DNA from 4 places in the Pseudoalteromonas piratica genome. Region 2 is predicted to be linked to each of the others. Evidence: predicted binding sites of a transcription regulator. Region 2 holds the regulator's gene; each other region holds the start of a gene.
What was found. Region 2 encodes FNR, which switches genes on or off when oxygen is low (the NO sensors DNR and NnrR bind a similar motif). Its sites were predicted from a motif close to TTGATCTAGATCAA; they were not measured.

Region 1 (3,458 bases), 1.5 Mb from region 2:
GTTGCAGCCAATTAAGAATATCTTGATAGTCGCCATGGGCAGAAAGTGAATCTAAGTGCAAGATATTTGCTCTAACTTCGACATATTCACCGTGAATTTTTACTCTTTCAGCACCATTGACTAAAGCCTCACCTCGGGTACCAGCAGCTTGAAAACCTAAAAAAGCGACGGTGTGTTTATCATCTGGCAGTAAACTTTTTAGGTGATGCAATACGCGGCCGCCACTTGCCATGCCACTGGCAGAGACAATAATACAAGGTAAATGACGACTGTTGAGTAGCTCAGATTCCTCTTGGGTTTTAACAAACTCAGTCATATCGTCAATTGCTTGGCATTGCTCTTTTGTGAGTTTGTGATGTTTGTGCGCTTTTTCATAAAGATCGGTGACTTTAATAGCCATTGGACTATTGAGGTAAACGGGGACATTGGGAATGCGCTGCTCTTTTTTAAGTTCAGCGATTAAATGTAAAATTAACTGTGCGCGTCCTACTGCAAAAGAAGGCATTAGAAAAATACCCCCGCGTTTAAAGGTGTCATTGATGGCATCAGCAAGAATTTGCTTTGTATCGATTGCTACATGTCGTCTATCACCATAAGTTGCTTCTACTACCAGTAAATCACATGATGCAATCGCCTCTGGCGGATACATGATCGGATCATCTTGCCTGCCGACATCACCACTAAATACAAGTGTTTTACGTTGAGCATTCAATTCGATACTGGCTGCCCCTAAAATATGCCCATTTGGTTTTAATTTGATTTCAACATTCGGTAGTACCTCGACTAAGTGGTGGTAGTCGAGTGGTACAAACAGTGATAATGACTTCTTAGCATCATTTAAAGTGTAGAGAGGTTCTGCCGGGGAGTGCTTTGAAAACTTCTTTTTATTAGCATATTTAGCATCTTCTTCTTGTAAAAAACCTGCATCAGGTAAGAGTACTTCGCAGAGCTTTAGTGTGTCGTGAGAGCAAAAAATCGGTCCTTTAAAACCCTGCTTGTATAAAAGAGGTATATAGCCTGAGTGGTCAATATGTGCATGAGTTAAGAGCACTGCATCTAGTTGTGCTATGTCAAATGGTAGAGATTGCCAATTGCGAGTGCGGTAATTTTTTATGCCTTGATAAAGGCCGCAATCGATTAATATTTTCAGATTATCTATTTCAAGCAGGTGTTTTGAACCTGTCACTGTACTTGCTGCCCCGATAAATGTTAATTTCATGGCAAGCTCCATATTTAGTGTAATTTGCTCTATTTTAGTCAATCTTACTAATTCTGAATTGCTAGTAAGTTGTTGTTAAAAGCTAACATACTGAAAGTTATATTAAAATATATTTGGCATAGAGTTTGATTTAAATTAAATAAATTGGAAATTTGAGAGGTATTTATGGCAGAACAAGGATCTGCGGGTAATGTAATTGCCGCAATTTGTAATGTGTTTTTCCCTGGTCTTGGACAGCTTGTTCAAGGACGTATAGGTGCGGCATTGGTGTTTGCAATTGTTGTCTTTGGTGGTTATGCACTTTGGTTTTTAGTGGTGCCAGCGATTATTGGCGGCATTTTCCATTTGTGGGCAATCATCGATGCGGCGAAGTTTAAAAAAGTGGTTATTTATCGCGAATATTAACGTAAAGATAATTAATGTTCTCCAGCAAGGTTAGCTGCCGCTAATCTTGCAATTCAATCCGCTTAACAAATTATTTGTTGTATTTTGCTCAAAAATAAAACGATGTGGCAGGGCTAAGAGGCTCAGCCAATATTATTAAAAAGCCTGTTTGTAAATGACTGTAAATGAATTTTTGTTGCTGTAAATTTAGATTTACTCTTAAATTCATTTAACTGTATGTTTTTTATTGTTTTATTTTCACTTGTTTATATTTTCTTTAACTAGCCCTGTTTTATCAATTTAAAGTAGTTTGTCGATAAGCACTCACCTTTTGTAATTTTTGTGTTAAAACAATGACGTTAAAATTACATTTTGAAATAAATTGAAATATTTAGATGTGATTTAAACACATAACATTTAGAAAACTTCAGGGAAATCTCATTTTGAAAAACTTAAGCTTATTAGCAATTAGTGTTAAATCAGCACTTTTTGCAGGCGCTGTTGCTACAATGCCAGCAATGGCCCAAGAAGAAACAAACGCGGAAGGCGAAGTTGAGCGTATTCAAGTAACTGGTTCTCGTATTGCGCGTCCAGAACTTTCTCAACCAACGCCAATCATTTCAATCGGTCAAGAAGAAATCGCTAAATCTGGTTTACCAGACTTAGGTAGTGTTCTAGCGGACCTTCCAGCAGTTGGTGCAACAAACACACTTGTTGGTAACAACGATAGCAACTCAGCTGCGGGCCTTTCATCTGCTGACTTACGTCGTTTAGGTGCTTCTCGTACGCTAGTACTAGTTGACGGTAAACGCCACGTAGCTGGTGCACCAGGTTCAGCTCAGGTTGACTTAAACGCGATCCCTTCTGCACTTATTCAAACTATCGAAATCATCACTGGTGGTGCTTCAGCAATCTACGGTTCTGACGCTGTTTCTGGTGTAATTAACGTTATTTTACGTAAAGATTACGAAGGTCTTGAGTTTAACGCTCAATACGGTAACTCTACAGAAGGCGTAGGTACTGAAAACTATTCTTTCGGTATCGTAGCTGGTGCTGATATGGCTGATGGCCGTGGTAACGTTACATTCTTTGCTGAGCAAAGTAACGTTGCAGAAGTAATGGCTAATGACCTTCGTCAAACAAGTGCTTGGGGTACTGTAACAAACCCTGAAGATACTGGTGAAGATGATGGTATTGCTGACCGTTTAACTGTACCAAATGTAATGTCAGAGCGTATTAGCCGAAACGGTGTTATCAACCCATTCGGTTCTGCTGGCAGCATCTGGACATTCAACAACGCAGGCGTTGCAGAATTAATGCCTGAGCGTGATATGACGAACAGCTTTGCATTTGGTAGCTTCCCAGATGGTTGTGCTTACTGTTTCAGCACGCAAGATTACGAAAACGTTTACCCAGCAGTAGCTAAGACAACAGTTGGCTCAACGTTTAACTTTGATTTATCTGACAATGTAAATCTATACAGCGATTTCAAATACGTTCGTTCAGACATTCAACAGCAATTCCAACCTTCTTTCCGCTTTGGTAACGTTTCTATCAACGTAGAAGAGAATGCTTTCTTAGACAACAACCTACGTCAATCTCTACTTGATGATGGTGTAACGTCAGTACGTTTCTCTAAGTTCTTTGATGAACTAGGTAACCGTAGCGCTGACAACCGTCGTGAATTATTCCGTTTTGTTACGGGTACACAAGGTTTCTTCACTCTAAGTGAAACAGACTTTGACTTCGACGTTTATTACTCATACGGTCGTACGGATAACATCCGTAAGACACTAAATGACTTAATCCCAGATAACTTTGTTGCTGCACTAGATTCAGTAATTGACCCAGAGAC
Region 2 (3,458 bases):
CAAAATACCTCGGCGAAGACGCGAACAAAGCGAGCAGGTGGTTTTACCTTCAGGAATTTTATCTTTTACGATGCTGTAGGTATCTTCTTCGACGATTTTATACTCAATGCCCAGAGACTCGAGGTATTCAGGTAGAATATGCTCAGGGAACCCCGGTTGTTTTTGATCTAGGTTGATTGCAAAAAGCTCAAAGTTTACAGGTGCTGAACGCTGCAAGTTCTGCAAAATATCAAGCAGCGTATAGCTGTCTTTACCGCCTGATAAGCACACCATAATACGGTCGCCTTCTTCAATCATATTGAAGTCTGCAATTGCTTGACCAGTAAAACGACGAAGTCGTTTCTGTAACTTATTAAGGTTATATTTCGCTTTAGCTTCTGCTGAATGCGACATACAAATACGCCCCTAGAACAAATAAAGGGGCGTATTATAGGTGAAAATTTTATTGAGGTTAAGACTTATCTAACGGGCTTTTATAACCTTCTGGTTTAAGTGCTAATACATCGCAGTTAAGACTATCAATCACATGCTCTGCTGTATTACCAATTAATGCTGCACTAATACCGGTACGTCCCACTGTGCCCATCACAACGAGCTCGGCATCAATTTTGTTTGCGACTTGGGGTAACACATCCTCAGGGAGTCCTTCATTGACAAAGCAATGATCTGACTCAATGTCATATTGTTCTGCTAATTTCTGAGTTGCAGCAATGTGATGCGCCTTAACTGATTCGCTGTATTGGCCCGCGTCAAACTCTGGTATCTCAATAGCAATATTAACTGGTGTGCCTGGGTATGCATTCACAACATTTAAATTTCCATCAATTAAATCAGCGAGGTACTTAGCTTCTTGTAAAATTGTATGATTTAGTGCTTGATGAGTTTCTTCTTCACTTGACGCATTCACAGCTGCCAAAATTTGCCCGCCAGCTGGCCAATCGTGTTCTTTTACTAACAATAACGACACAGGGCATTTACGAATAAGGTGCCAATCTGTTGGTGTAAAAATTACAGATTTTAAGGTATCGTGTTGGTGTGTGCCTTTTACGACGATGTCATATTGTTGTTCTAATACCGTTTCAACAATCGATTCGAAAGGGCGGTTATGCCAAACTACTTGGCAGTCGACATGAATATCACTCGCTTGTTCTGCAATAAGAGAATTAATCCACTCTTTTCGATCGTTAATCACTGCATCACGCATTGCATCACGCTCTTCACGACTTAACATGGTCGTCATTTCATAGGAAAAATCGTAGATAGATAAAAAAGCAGTAATTTGTGCGCCGGACTTTTTAGCCAACTCAAATGACCGATTTAATGCAATTTGTTTTTCTTTACTTGGGTCGATAACCGCAAGAATTTTTTTGATGGTATTCATAAAAAACCTCCCAAACTATAAATCCAGTGTAATGGATTTAAACTAATTTGAAAGGTTTCTAATAGAATATTTTGTTTTAGATCAAGACTTAATAGAAGCGACTTTGAATAATTCGTCAGTATTTAGAATTGTAATGAACTTGCCTTCTACTTTAATGATTTCCGCTTTTTGGAAACGGCTAAGCAGGCGACTGATGGTTTCAACCGTTAAACCTAAGTAGTTACCTATCTCACCACGGGTCATTGTTAAACGGAATTCTTTTTTACTAAATCCGCGTTCACCAAAGCGTGTTGAAAGGTTCGCTAAAAAAGCGGCCAGGCGTTCTTCTGCTGTTTTTTTGTTAAGCATTAACAGCATCTCTTGGTCGTAATTGATTTCATTACTCATCATTCGCATAACTTGATGGCGTAATTTCGGTAATTTGCCTGACAAGTCATCCAGGGTTGTAAATGGAATTTCGCATACCATGGCCGTTTCCATTGCTTGCGCGTAACTGCGATGGCTCATGGTACTAATACCGTCAAAGCCGACAATATCGCCAGCGAGATGGAATCCAGTTATTTGTTCTTCACCGCTTTCAGTGAGTGTGTATGATTTAAATGAACCTGAGCGAACAGCGTAAATAGAACGAAGAGGTTGGCCAGCTTCAAAAAGGTAATCCCCTTTATGAAGTGGTTTTTTACGCTCGATAATATCGTCTAATTTACCCATTTCTTCGCTGTTAAGCGAAACAGGAATACACAGTTGACTAATACTGCAATCCTGACACTTGATAGCGCAGTTTTTTGACACTGATTTTTTGCTCAATTCCATGACACACCTAGAGAAAACGTAAAACGAGAATAATGTATACTAAAACCTTATAATAACGCAATTATCAAAAGGTATAAACCGTAGAAAATGAAGATGTTACCAAACACCATTCGCACTGCATTATGGTTAAGTATCTGTTTGAATTTATCTGCAGCAAAAGCAAGTCCAACCATGGCCGGTAAAGTCCCTATAGCAAACAACAACATAAAGCTTGCACCATATACAGCTGACTGCATCGAAATAGAAAAAAGCAAGGCAGAATAGACTAAGCCACAGGGCAACCAACCCCACAACATACCGTAAGCTAACGCTTTTGCGTTACTATTGACAGGCAATAATCGTTTATTCAATTTGACTAAATGCTGCCAAATTGCAAATTTACCGACTTTTTCAATCCAGTTAAGTGAGAATGTTAGTCGCATAATGTATAGGCCAACTAAAATCATAAACACGCCACTTAATACTGATAGGACAAATGAAAAAGAGGTAGAACGAGATGCAAATTGCTGGCTTATCCCGGCTGCAAGTGCACCAGCAATGCAATAACTTAAGGTGCGGCCAAGATTATAGAGTAGGGTATAGCGCTTTACTTGCGATTTATCTTTTACCGCTAAGGTTAACGATGAGGCCACACCGCCGCACATTGCTAAGCAGTGTCCACTGCCTAGTAAGCCCATTATCAACGCAGATATTAACTGACTAGTTGTCATTACTTTTGTTGTGCTGCTCTTTGTCGTCTTCAAATAAAATACTGTGAGCTTGCTTGTCTAAATTATTAAATTGGTCGCTACGTACCGCCCAAAAAAAGATGCCAATTGCAACGATGACGAGTAATATCGCAATTGGAATTAATACATAAATGATGCTCACAACTCGTGCCCCTTACTTAAGTAGTCGTAATGAATTGCCAATTACGATAAGTGAACTTGCTGACATACCGATAACCGCGACCCATGGTGGCACTAGCCCCATTGCAGCTAATGGTAGAATTGAGCCATTATAGCATAGTGATATGGCTAAATTTTGTTTAATAACACGACGTGTTAGTTTGGCAGTATCAAATAAACCGCTAATGGCGTTTAATTCACTGTTTAATAACACCACATCGGCTGTATTTTTTGAGATATCAGCGCCAGATGCCATGGCAATAGACAAATGCGCGCTATTAAATACTGGACTGTCGTTTACACCGTCGCCCACCATTGCAACAATTTTGCCTTTAGCTGCGAGTTTTTCTACTACATTTTGTTTATCAGCAGGGCTA
Region 3 (3,458 bases), 1.4 Mb from region 2:
CCATCTTCAGAAAAACACGTAAGTCCACCGAGCTCATCAGCAAAATAATCTGCAAAGTTAATTGCAAACTTATGCTCAACATCAGCAAAATTTAGCTTAAAGTGGCAAATAATTTCTTTAATAACAAAGGCGCGAATTTTATCATCCTTGGTTAAAGTAAGCCCCTTAACAACTGGCACACCTGATGCTTCAACGGTTTGATAATAGTCTTTCAAATCTTTTGGATTTTGGAAGATACTATCACCTACTTGTGAAATAGAGGATGCTCCTAACCCTAATAAGTCACAGTCGCCATGGGTTGTATAACCCTGGAAGTTACGGTGTAACTTACCTTTTTGCTGTGCAATCGCGAGCGAATCAGTGCTTTTAGCGAAATGATCCATACCGATATTTACGTATCCAGCTTCCATCATTTGCGCCAAGGTGTTTTTAAACATCGATAGCTTTTGATCTGGACTTGGTAATTGCTCGTCTTTAATTTTACGTTGTGCAGCAAAGCGATCCGGTAAATGAGCATAGTTAAATACCGATACACGATCAGGCGAGAGTGCAATTAATCGCGCCATGCTCTCTTTAAAGCTCTCAGGTGTTTGCAATGGAAGCCCATAAATCATATCCGCATTGACCGATGAAAAACCGAGGGCACGCGCTTCACTCACAAGGTTTGCAACGTTATCTGCACATTGTTCACGATTTACCGCTTTTTGCACGTCATCATTAAAGTCTTGAATGCCAAAAGATACTCGATTAAATCCAAGCGAGCGTAAGTGGCCAAGCATATCATCAGGTAAAGAACGAGGATCAATTTCAATGCTTGATTGCACTGAATCTGAAAAGTTGAAATGCGTTTGAACAATCGCCATTAAACGGCTCATTTGTTCCTTTGTTAAAAAGGTTGGAGTACCCCCACCTAAATGTAACTGCTCAATTTTATAATCTTTATAAAGCGCCGCTTGTGCCTTTGCTTCTTGCTCTAAAAAGTCTAAATAGACATCTGCTTTATGTTGGTGGCGAGTAATTATTTTATTACAGCCGCAGTAATAGCAAAGCTGGTGACAAAACGGTACATGAATATACAGCGACAAGCGCGTATTATCGCTTTTGGCAATCGCCTGTGTTACCGAATCAACAGAAAAGCCAGACTCAAACGACAACGCCGTTGGATAGGAAGTATAACGAGGACCTGACACATTGTATTTTTTTATAAGGGAATTATCCCATTCGACGAAATTTTGCACGACTTAGACCTAACACGATTAAGGTTTAGCAAGTGTACAAAAGTAAGTAAAATCAGGTTTTGATCCAAAACAATAAAGCCAGCGAGTGCTGGCTTTATTAGATTTAAAAAACGGGACCGTTACCCAGCAAAAACATGTTTTGTTTTTGGATCTGCGGGGAAGTAAGCTTCCAGTTTTGCAGCTTCAGCAAGAATGCCCTCTTCGAGCTCTTGTTCAGTGCGCCAACGCTTACTATCCATTTTAAAGATTTCTTTCTTGCTGTATTTTTTGCGGGCATCATGAGTAGGCATTTCTTTTACCACATCATACATTTTAAATACATGCTCATATTCAGTTTCAAGATCAACCGTTTCTGAGAATTGATATTGCGACATCAATACCCAAATGCGTAGACACCCTTCTGAATATTCACACTGTTTTTCTTTCATCGCACGCGCAATTAAATTAATGCTATCAGCAATTTTTGCGTTACGTTCAAGTGCCTTAGCTTTTAACTTTTCTAATTGAGCTTGCTGCTTTTCTTTTTGTACTTTCAATTGAAATAACAACTTACCAGCGTAAAAAGCAAGGCCAGCTACAATCGCCACAGCAAGGATAATGGCAATCACCCATAGCGGTTCCACTATTTTAAATCCTCCTCATCATCGTCGTTAAGCCATTCATCAGCAAGGTCGTTTGACATGAATTGATCTAACATATCTTCATCATCAAACTCATCTTCGTCTTCAATACCCAGTAAATCACACAAGGCTTGGTGACGCGCTACTTTAGCGTTTAAGTATTTTGCATCTTTACCAACAAGTACTTCACCTGCATTCTGACGCTCAAGCAATGACATCAGTTTTTGATCATTTTCAATTTGCTCAAGTTCTTGCTCTGGCGACAATTCAGGTTCATTTACTTTACGTAACTCTACTTGAGGCTTTAAATGACGCTTAAATTCAGGCTGTTGCTCAGTACTCGCAACTTCAGGTACTAGGCTTATAGGCTTTTTACTGCCTAAGCGCGTGTCTTTGCGTTGCTTACCTGAGCTTTGCTGCTCGTTGAGCGCATCTTGTGCATTGCGCGTACCCGCTTTATTACCAGTACGCTTTTTAACACGCTGCTCTTTTAACGCGCGTAATTCGGCAAGTTTCTCTTTGCTCAAACGGAAGCTACCATTACCGCCTGTGCCGATTTTGCGTGACTTTTTCTTTCTGGTCATAATTAAATCTAAAATTTTTACAAAACTAAGCGTATTTTACACTATTGCTGACTTTTTAAATAGCATCACGTCATCCCCATGAAATGTCAGTGATAAGCCATTCTGCTTTGCTAAATAACGAAAGGTTTCTGGCGAGAAAAAGTTAATATGGGTAATATCATTTTTGTAATGCCAATTTTTAAATCTTTCTTGGTTAATAACAAGCTTTGTCATCACCACCAATACGCCGCTAGGTTTAAGTAAGCTCACTAATTGCGCCCAAATTTCATCAGGTTTTGCCAAATGCTCTATCACTTCTGTACACGTGACAAAGTCATATTGCTTACTCAACACTTCCTTATTAGGGTAATAAAAAATATCGTATAGCGCTGTTGAGTGACCCTTTTCATCCAACATTTTGGCAAGTGCAGGCCCTGGTCCACAACCGAAATCTAAACCATCACTCGGCTTTTCTAATACTGCTAATAATGGATTAAGTGCTCTACTTAAAAACTGTTGATAGCCAATATCATTTACATCATTTTGGTGACTATCATAGATTTTCTTTTCTTCGGTTAAAGAGATCATCTGACTACGAGCAACGAATACAAGTCGGCAATGGTTACATTGAAAGTAAGCACGTCGTTTATCTTGACTAAAGAGCGAAACATCAGGGTGATGGCATAAAGGGCAAGGTTCTAGCATGAGTACGGTCTAAAATTGATTTAGCGTATGGTAGCAATTTTTTCAAAGCAAATAAAAAGGCGACAGAAAATCTCTGTCGCCTACTAATCTGAGTGTCTATGACACTTCTCCCTTCGACTGTCTTAACCAACAAGTCTAATTTTATTATTATTTTACTATCCGTATTTTTATTATTATCTTCCGTGCTTTTTTTATTTTCGGTCTTCCTAACGCTTTCTTAGCATTCCATTATGTAACCAGTGGTTACTTTCCCCTACGCACATAATTGTCGCTGCACTTCCGTATTTTACTGCTTTCCATATTATTTTTTTGTCCCTTGCGACAGGTGAATA
Region 4 (3,458 bases), 560 kb from region 2:
ACTTCGGTTGTTTGGTTTACAACTTCATCAGCTTGAGTAAACCAAGCACTCACTCCTAAAAAAGCAACCAATAAAGCGACTGAGCTTAATTTGATGCCTTTAGTCATTGCGCGGTGCATAACTCCCCCAAATATATTTTTATTATTGTTTTTTAGTACATAACTTGTACTGAGAAATTATTGTAAACAATTTACAAATTTTAACAACCCATTAAAAGACTGGTTTTACAACCAGTAATTAGTATTAATTTAATAACCCAATTCTCGGTTAACAACATTGAGTAAAGGCTTACCTGCTAACATTCTTAAATAGTTTTCACTTAATTGCTCTGTCACTGTGTCGACATTACTTAAGGCTGAGCAATGAGGGGTAATAGTGATTTGTTCATGCTGCCAAAATGGGTGTTCTGCGGGTAAAGGCTCGATATTAAAGACATCCAACACTGCATGCCCAACCTGACCGGTTTCTAAAGATGCTAATAAGCTTTTTTCATCAACCGTACTGCCACGTGATACGTTGATTAATACCACACCTTTTTTAGTTTGATTCAGTAAGGATTGATTTATAATATGTGTTGTATCAGTTGTAGCTGGTAATAAACATACTATGTAATCAGCATCGTTCACAGCATCAACCAATTCATCAATGCTATAACTGTTAATACCGTCAAGTGACTTTTGTGTTCTCGACCAAACGCTCACATCGAACTCATTTAATTTAAGTAATTTGGCACAAGCTAACCCTAGTTGACCCGCACCTAAAATCGTAACCTTGTTACCAGCTCTCGCTCTTTTAGGTTTCCATTGCAGTGCATCTTGCTGCTTGAAATAACTTACTAGTCTGTGTTGGTAAGCAAGGATATGGGTCATTACATACCGACTCATATCTTTGGCTAACGTATTATCAACGATACGCGTTACCGGTATCTTTGGTAGATCTTGATAGTCTAAAATACTGTCTACCCCCGCACCAAAAGACGCGATTACTTTGCAATTAGTAAAAGGCGCAAATGATCCTTTGGGAGGTTGCCATGCAATTATATATTCAACGGCAAGTGGTTCTTTCACATTTGGCCAAACTTCAATTGGGGTATTAGGCAATAACAATTGAAATTTAGCGACGAGTTTATCGAGATTGCGATTGGGAATGACTAATAAAATACTCATAAATGCCCTTCACTTGGCCAAAAACTTAATCTAAATCAAATTCTAATGTTACTGACCACCTTTTGACTATCAAAACTTGATCTAGAACAGCTTTTAATTTTTTCAGCTACCGATAATAGCCACATCAAAACAAAAGATGATTCGGGAGATTATCGATGAAAAAATTACTAACTACAGCACTACTTACTTCAGGTCTTTTAGCAGCTCCAGCAATGGCTAAGCTTAGCGTTAACGTAGGTGCAATCCACGTAAACCCTGATAGCAGTGCAAGCCCTCTAAGCTTAGATGGCACAGGTGTAACAGTAGATAGCAATACACAGTTAGGTATTACTTTTGACTATGCTCTAAACGACAATTGGGTTGTTGAGCTAGTTGCAGCAACACCTTTTAGCCATGACATTAACGGCTCAGGCGGTTTAAATGGCGTAGCAATCGGTTCTACAAAACATCTACCACCATCACTATTTGCACAGTACCACTTTGGTAGCGCAGACAGCCAGTTCCGTCCTTTTGTAGGTCTTGGCGCAAACTACACTATTTTCTTCAGCGAAGAGGTTGATAGTGAACTTAAAGCGGCACTTGGTACAGATGACGTTGAACTTAAACTTGATGATTCATTCGGTTTAGCAGCGCAGGTAGGTGCAAACTATTCAATTAATGATAAATGGGGCATTCACGTAATGGCATCATACATTGACATCAATACGGATGCAGAAGTGTGGGCTAACGGTCAAAAAGCGGTTACTTCAGACGTAGCAATCGACCCATTCGTATTTATGCTTGGTGCTAAATACAAATTCTAATCAGAATTAAATACATAAAAAATCCGGCAGTTGCCGGATTTTTTATATCTATTGAAAGCTGCCATAAAGACAGCTCAACGAGTTTGACTTATAGGTCGCCTTCGTTTTCAGATAGGAAAGCTGCAACGCCAGCTGGGCTTGCATCCATACCTTTTTTGCCTTCTTCCCAACCTGCTGGACACACTTCACCGTGCTCTGAGTGGAACGCTAGTGCGTCAACCATGCGAAGCATTTCGTCGATGTTACGACCTAGTGGTAAGTCGTTAACTACTTGGTGACGTACGTTACCTTCTTCATCGATTAGGAAAGAACCACGGAAAGCAACGCCAGCTTCTGGGTGCTCAACGTCGTATGCTTGACAGATTTCGTGCTTAACGTCAGCAACTAGTGCGTATTTAACTGGACCAATACCGCCTTCGTTAACTGGCGTGTTACGCCATGCGTTGTGTGAGAATTGAGAATCGATTGAAACACCGATAACTTCTACGCCACGCTTTTGGAATTCTTCGAAACGCTTGTCAAAAGCGATAAGCTCTGAAGGACATACGAAAGTAAAGTCTAATGGGTAAAAGAAAACAACTGCTTTTTTACCTTTAATTGCTTCGTGTAAGTTGTAGCTATCTACGATTTCACCGTTGCCTAAAACTGCTGCAGCTGTAAAGTCTGGTGCCTTGCGGCCTACTAATACGCCCATTATTTTCTCCAATTATTTATAATGAAATATCCAGTTGCGATGATTTATCATCATCTCTGGCAATAAATATAATGCCTAAATAAAAAAAACCAAGAGTGCTTGGCTTTTATTTTTAACTTAAGAAAGTGTAACGAATCGATGTAGTTAAAGATAATCAATTAAAACGATAAGGCCGTTCGATAAAAGCGATTATGATACAAATCACGCGATAGTGAGTTTTGATTTATTGATAGGTTTTGTTTTTGCACAAGCCCTTTCCTTAGGATAGATGAAAGGCGTTACTTGCTTTGCTATTTCAGCCATAAAAAACAAAAAAACCAGCAGATATGCTGGCTTTCGTTGGCTAAGCGAGAAGTTAGTTATGCATCTTGCTCCATAATATCTTCTGGCATCGTTTCTCTAATTTCTTGCCATAATGCGCCTGACTCTAAACCATATTTACGCACTAAGAAAATAGACTCATCAAATTTGTTTTGCTCTGCTAATGCTTTTAATTCTGCAAAAAACTTAAGCGCCAACTTACGCGTGCGAGCATCAGCGAAGTAATGACGTGCAATACGCGCATAAAAGCCTTTAAAGCCATTAAGCGTTAAAACATAAATTGGATTACCACACGCAAATGCAAGTTCATGATGCATGCGATAGTCATAATCCGCAAACGCTTCTGCTGTATCGGCTAAATCATCAGCTCGAGTCAAGGTTTCAATTACTTTATCAGGGTTCGTTTTGATCGCTGAACGTGTGTAAATCGCACTGATGTTTGTTCGTGCAGAAAGCAACTGGTCAATAAGTTCA

Region 1: OM33_RS02065 (MBL fold metallo-hydrolase RNA specificity domain-containing protein) is a predicted target of FNR. The motif match lies at 1,345-1,358, and genes of this name have one in related genera.
Region 3: hemN (oxygen-independent coproporphyrinogen III oxidase) is a predicted target of FNR. The motif match lies at 1,298-1,311, and genes of this name have one in related genera.
Region 4: OM33_RS07435 (OmpW/AlkL family protein) is a predicted target of FNR. The motif match lies at 1,243-1,256, and genes of this name have one in related genera.

What each region holds. Positions count from the first base shown of each region.
Region 1 is NZ_CP009888.1:472,621-476,078, reverse strand. Features, by position in the region: gene OM33_RS02065 (MBL fold metallo-hydrolase RNA specificity domain-containing protein) at 1-1,219, opposite strand, end outside; gene OM33_RS02060 (hypothetical protein) at 1,385-1,624, shown strand; gene OM33_RS02055 (TonB-dependent receptor domain-containing protein) at 2,047-3,458, shown strand, end outside.
Region 2 is NZ_CP009888.1:2,184,426-2,187,883, forward strand. Features, by position in the region: gene ttcA (tRNA 2-thiocytidine(32) synthetase TtcA) at 1-393, opposite strand, end outside; gene uspE (universal stress protein UspE) at 452-1,381, opposite strand; gene fnr (fumarate/nitrate reduction transcriptional regulator Fnr) at 1,463-2,194, opposite strand; gene OM33_RS10195 (sulfite exporter TauE/SafE family protein) at 2,242-2,904, opposite strand; gene ccoS (cbb3-type cytochrome oxidase assembly protein CcoS) at 2,894-3,064, opposite strand; gene OM33_RS10205 (heavy metal translocating P-type ATPase) at 3,077-3,458, opposite strand, start outside.
Region 3 is NZ_CP009888.1:383,122-386,579, forward strand. Features, by position in the region: gene hemN (oxygen-independent coproporphyrinogen III oxidase) at 1-1,238, opposite strand, end outside; gene OM33_RS01640 (DUF2489 domain-containing protein) at 1,358-1,861, opposite strand; gene yihI (Der GTPase-activating protein YihI) at 1,861-2,442, opposite strand; gene OM33_RS01650 (class I SAM-dependent methyltransferase) at 2,479-3,126, opposite strand.
Region 4 is NZ_CP009888.1:1,623,541-1,626,998, reverse strand. Features, by position in the region: gene OM33_RS22915 (hypothetical protein) at 1-119, opposite strand, end outside; gene OM33_RS07440 (2-hydroxyacid dehydrogenase) at 249-1,166, opposite strand; gene OM33_RS07435 (OmpW/AlkL family protein) at 1,322-1,969, shown strand; gene OM33_RS07430 (peroxiredoxin C) at 2,058-2,663, opposite strand; gene fadR (fatty acid metabolism transcriptional regulator FadR) at 3,023-3,458, opposite strand, start outside.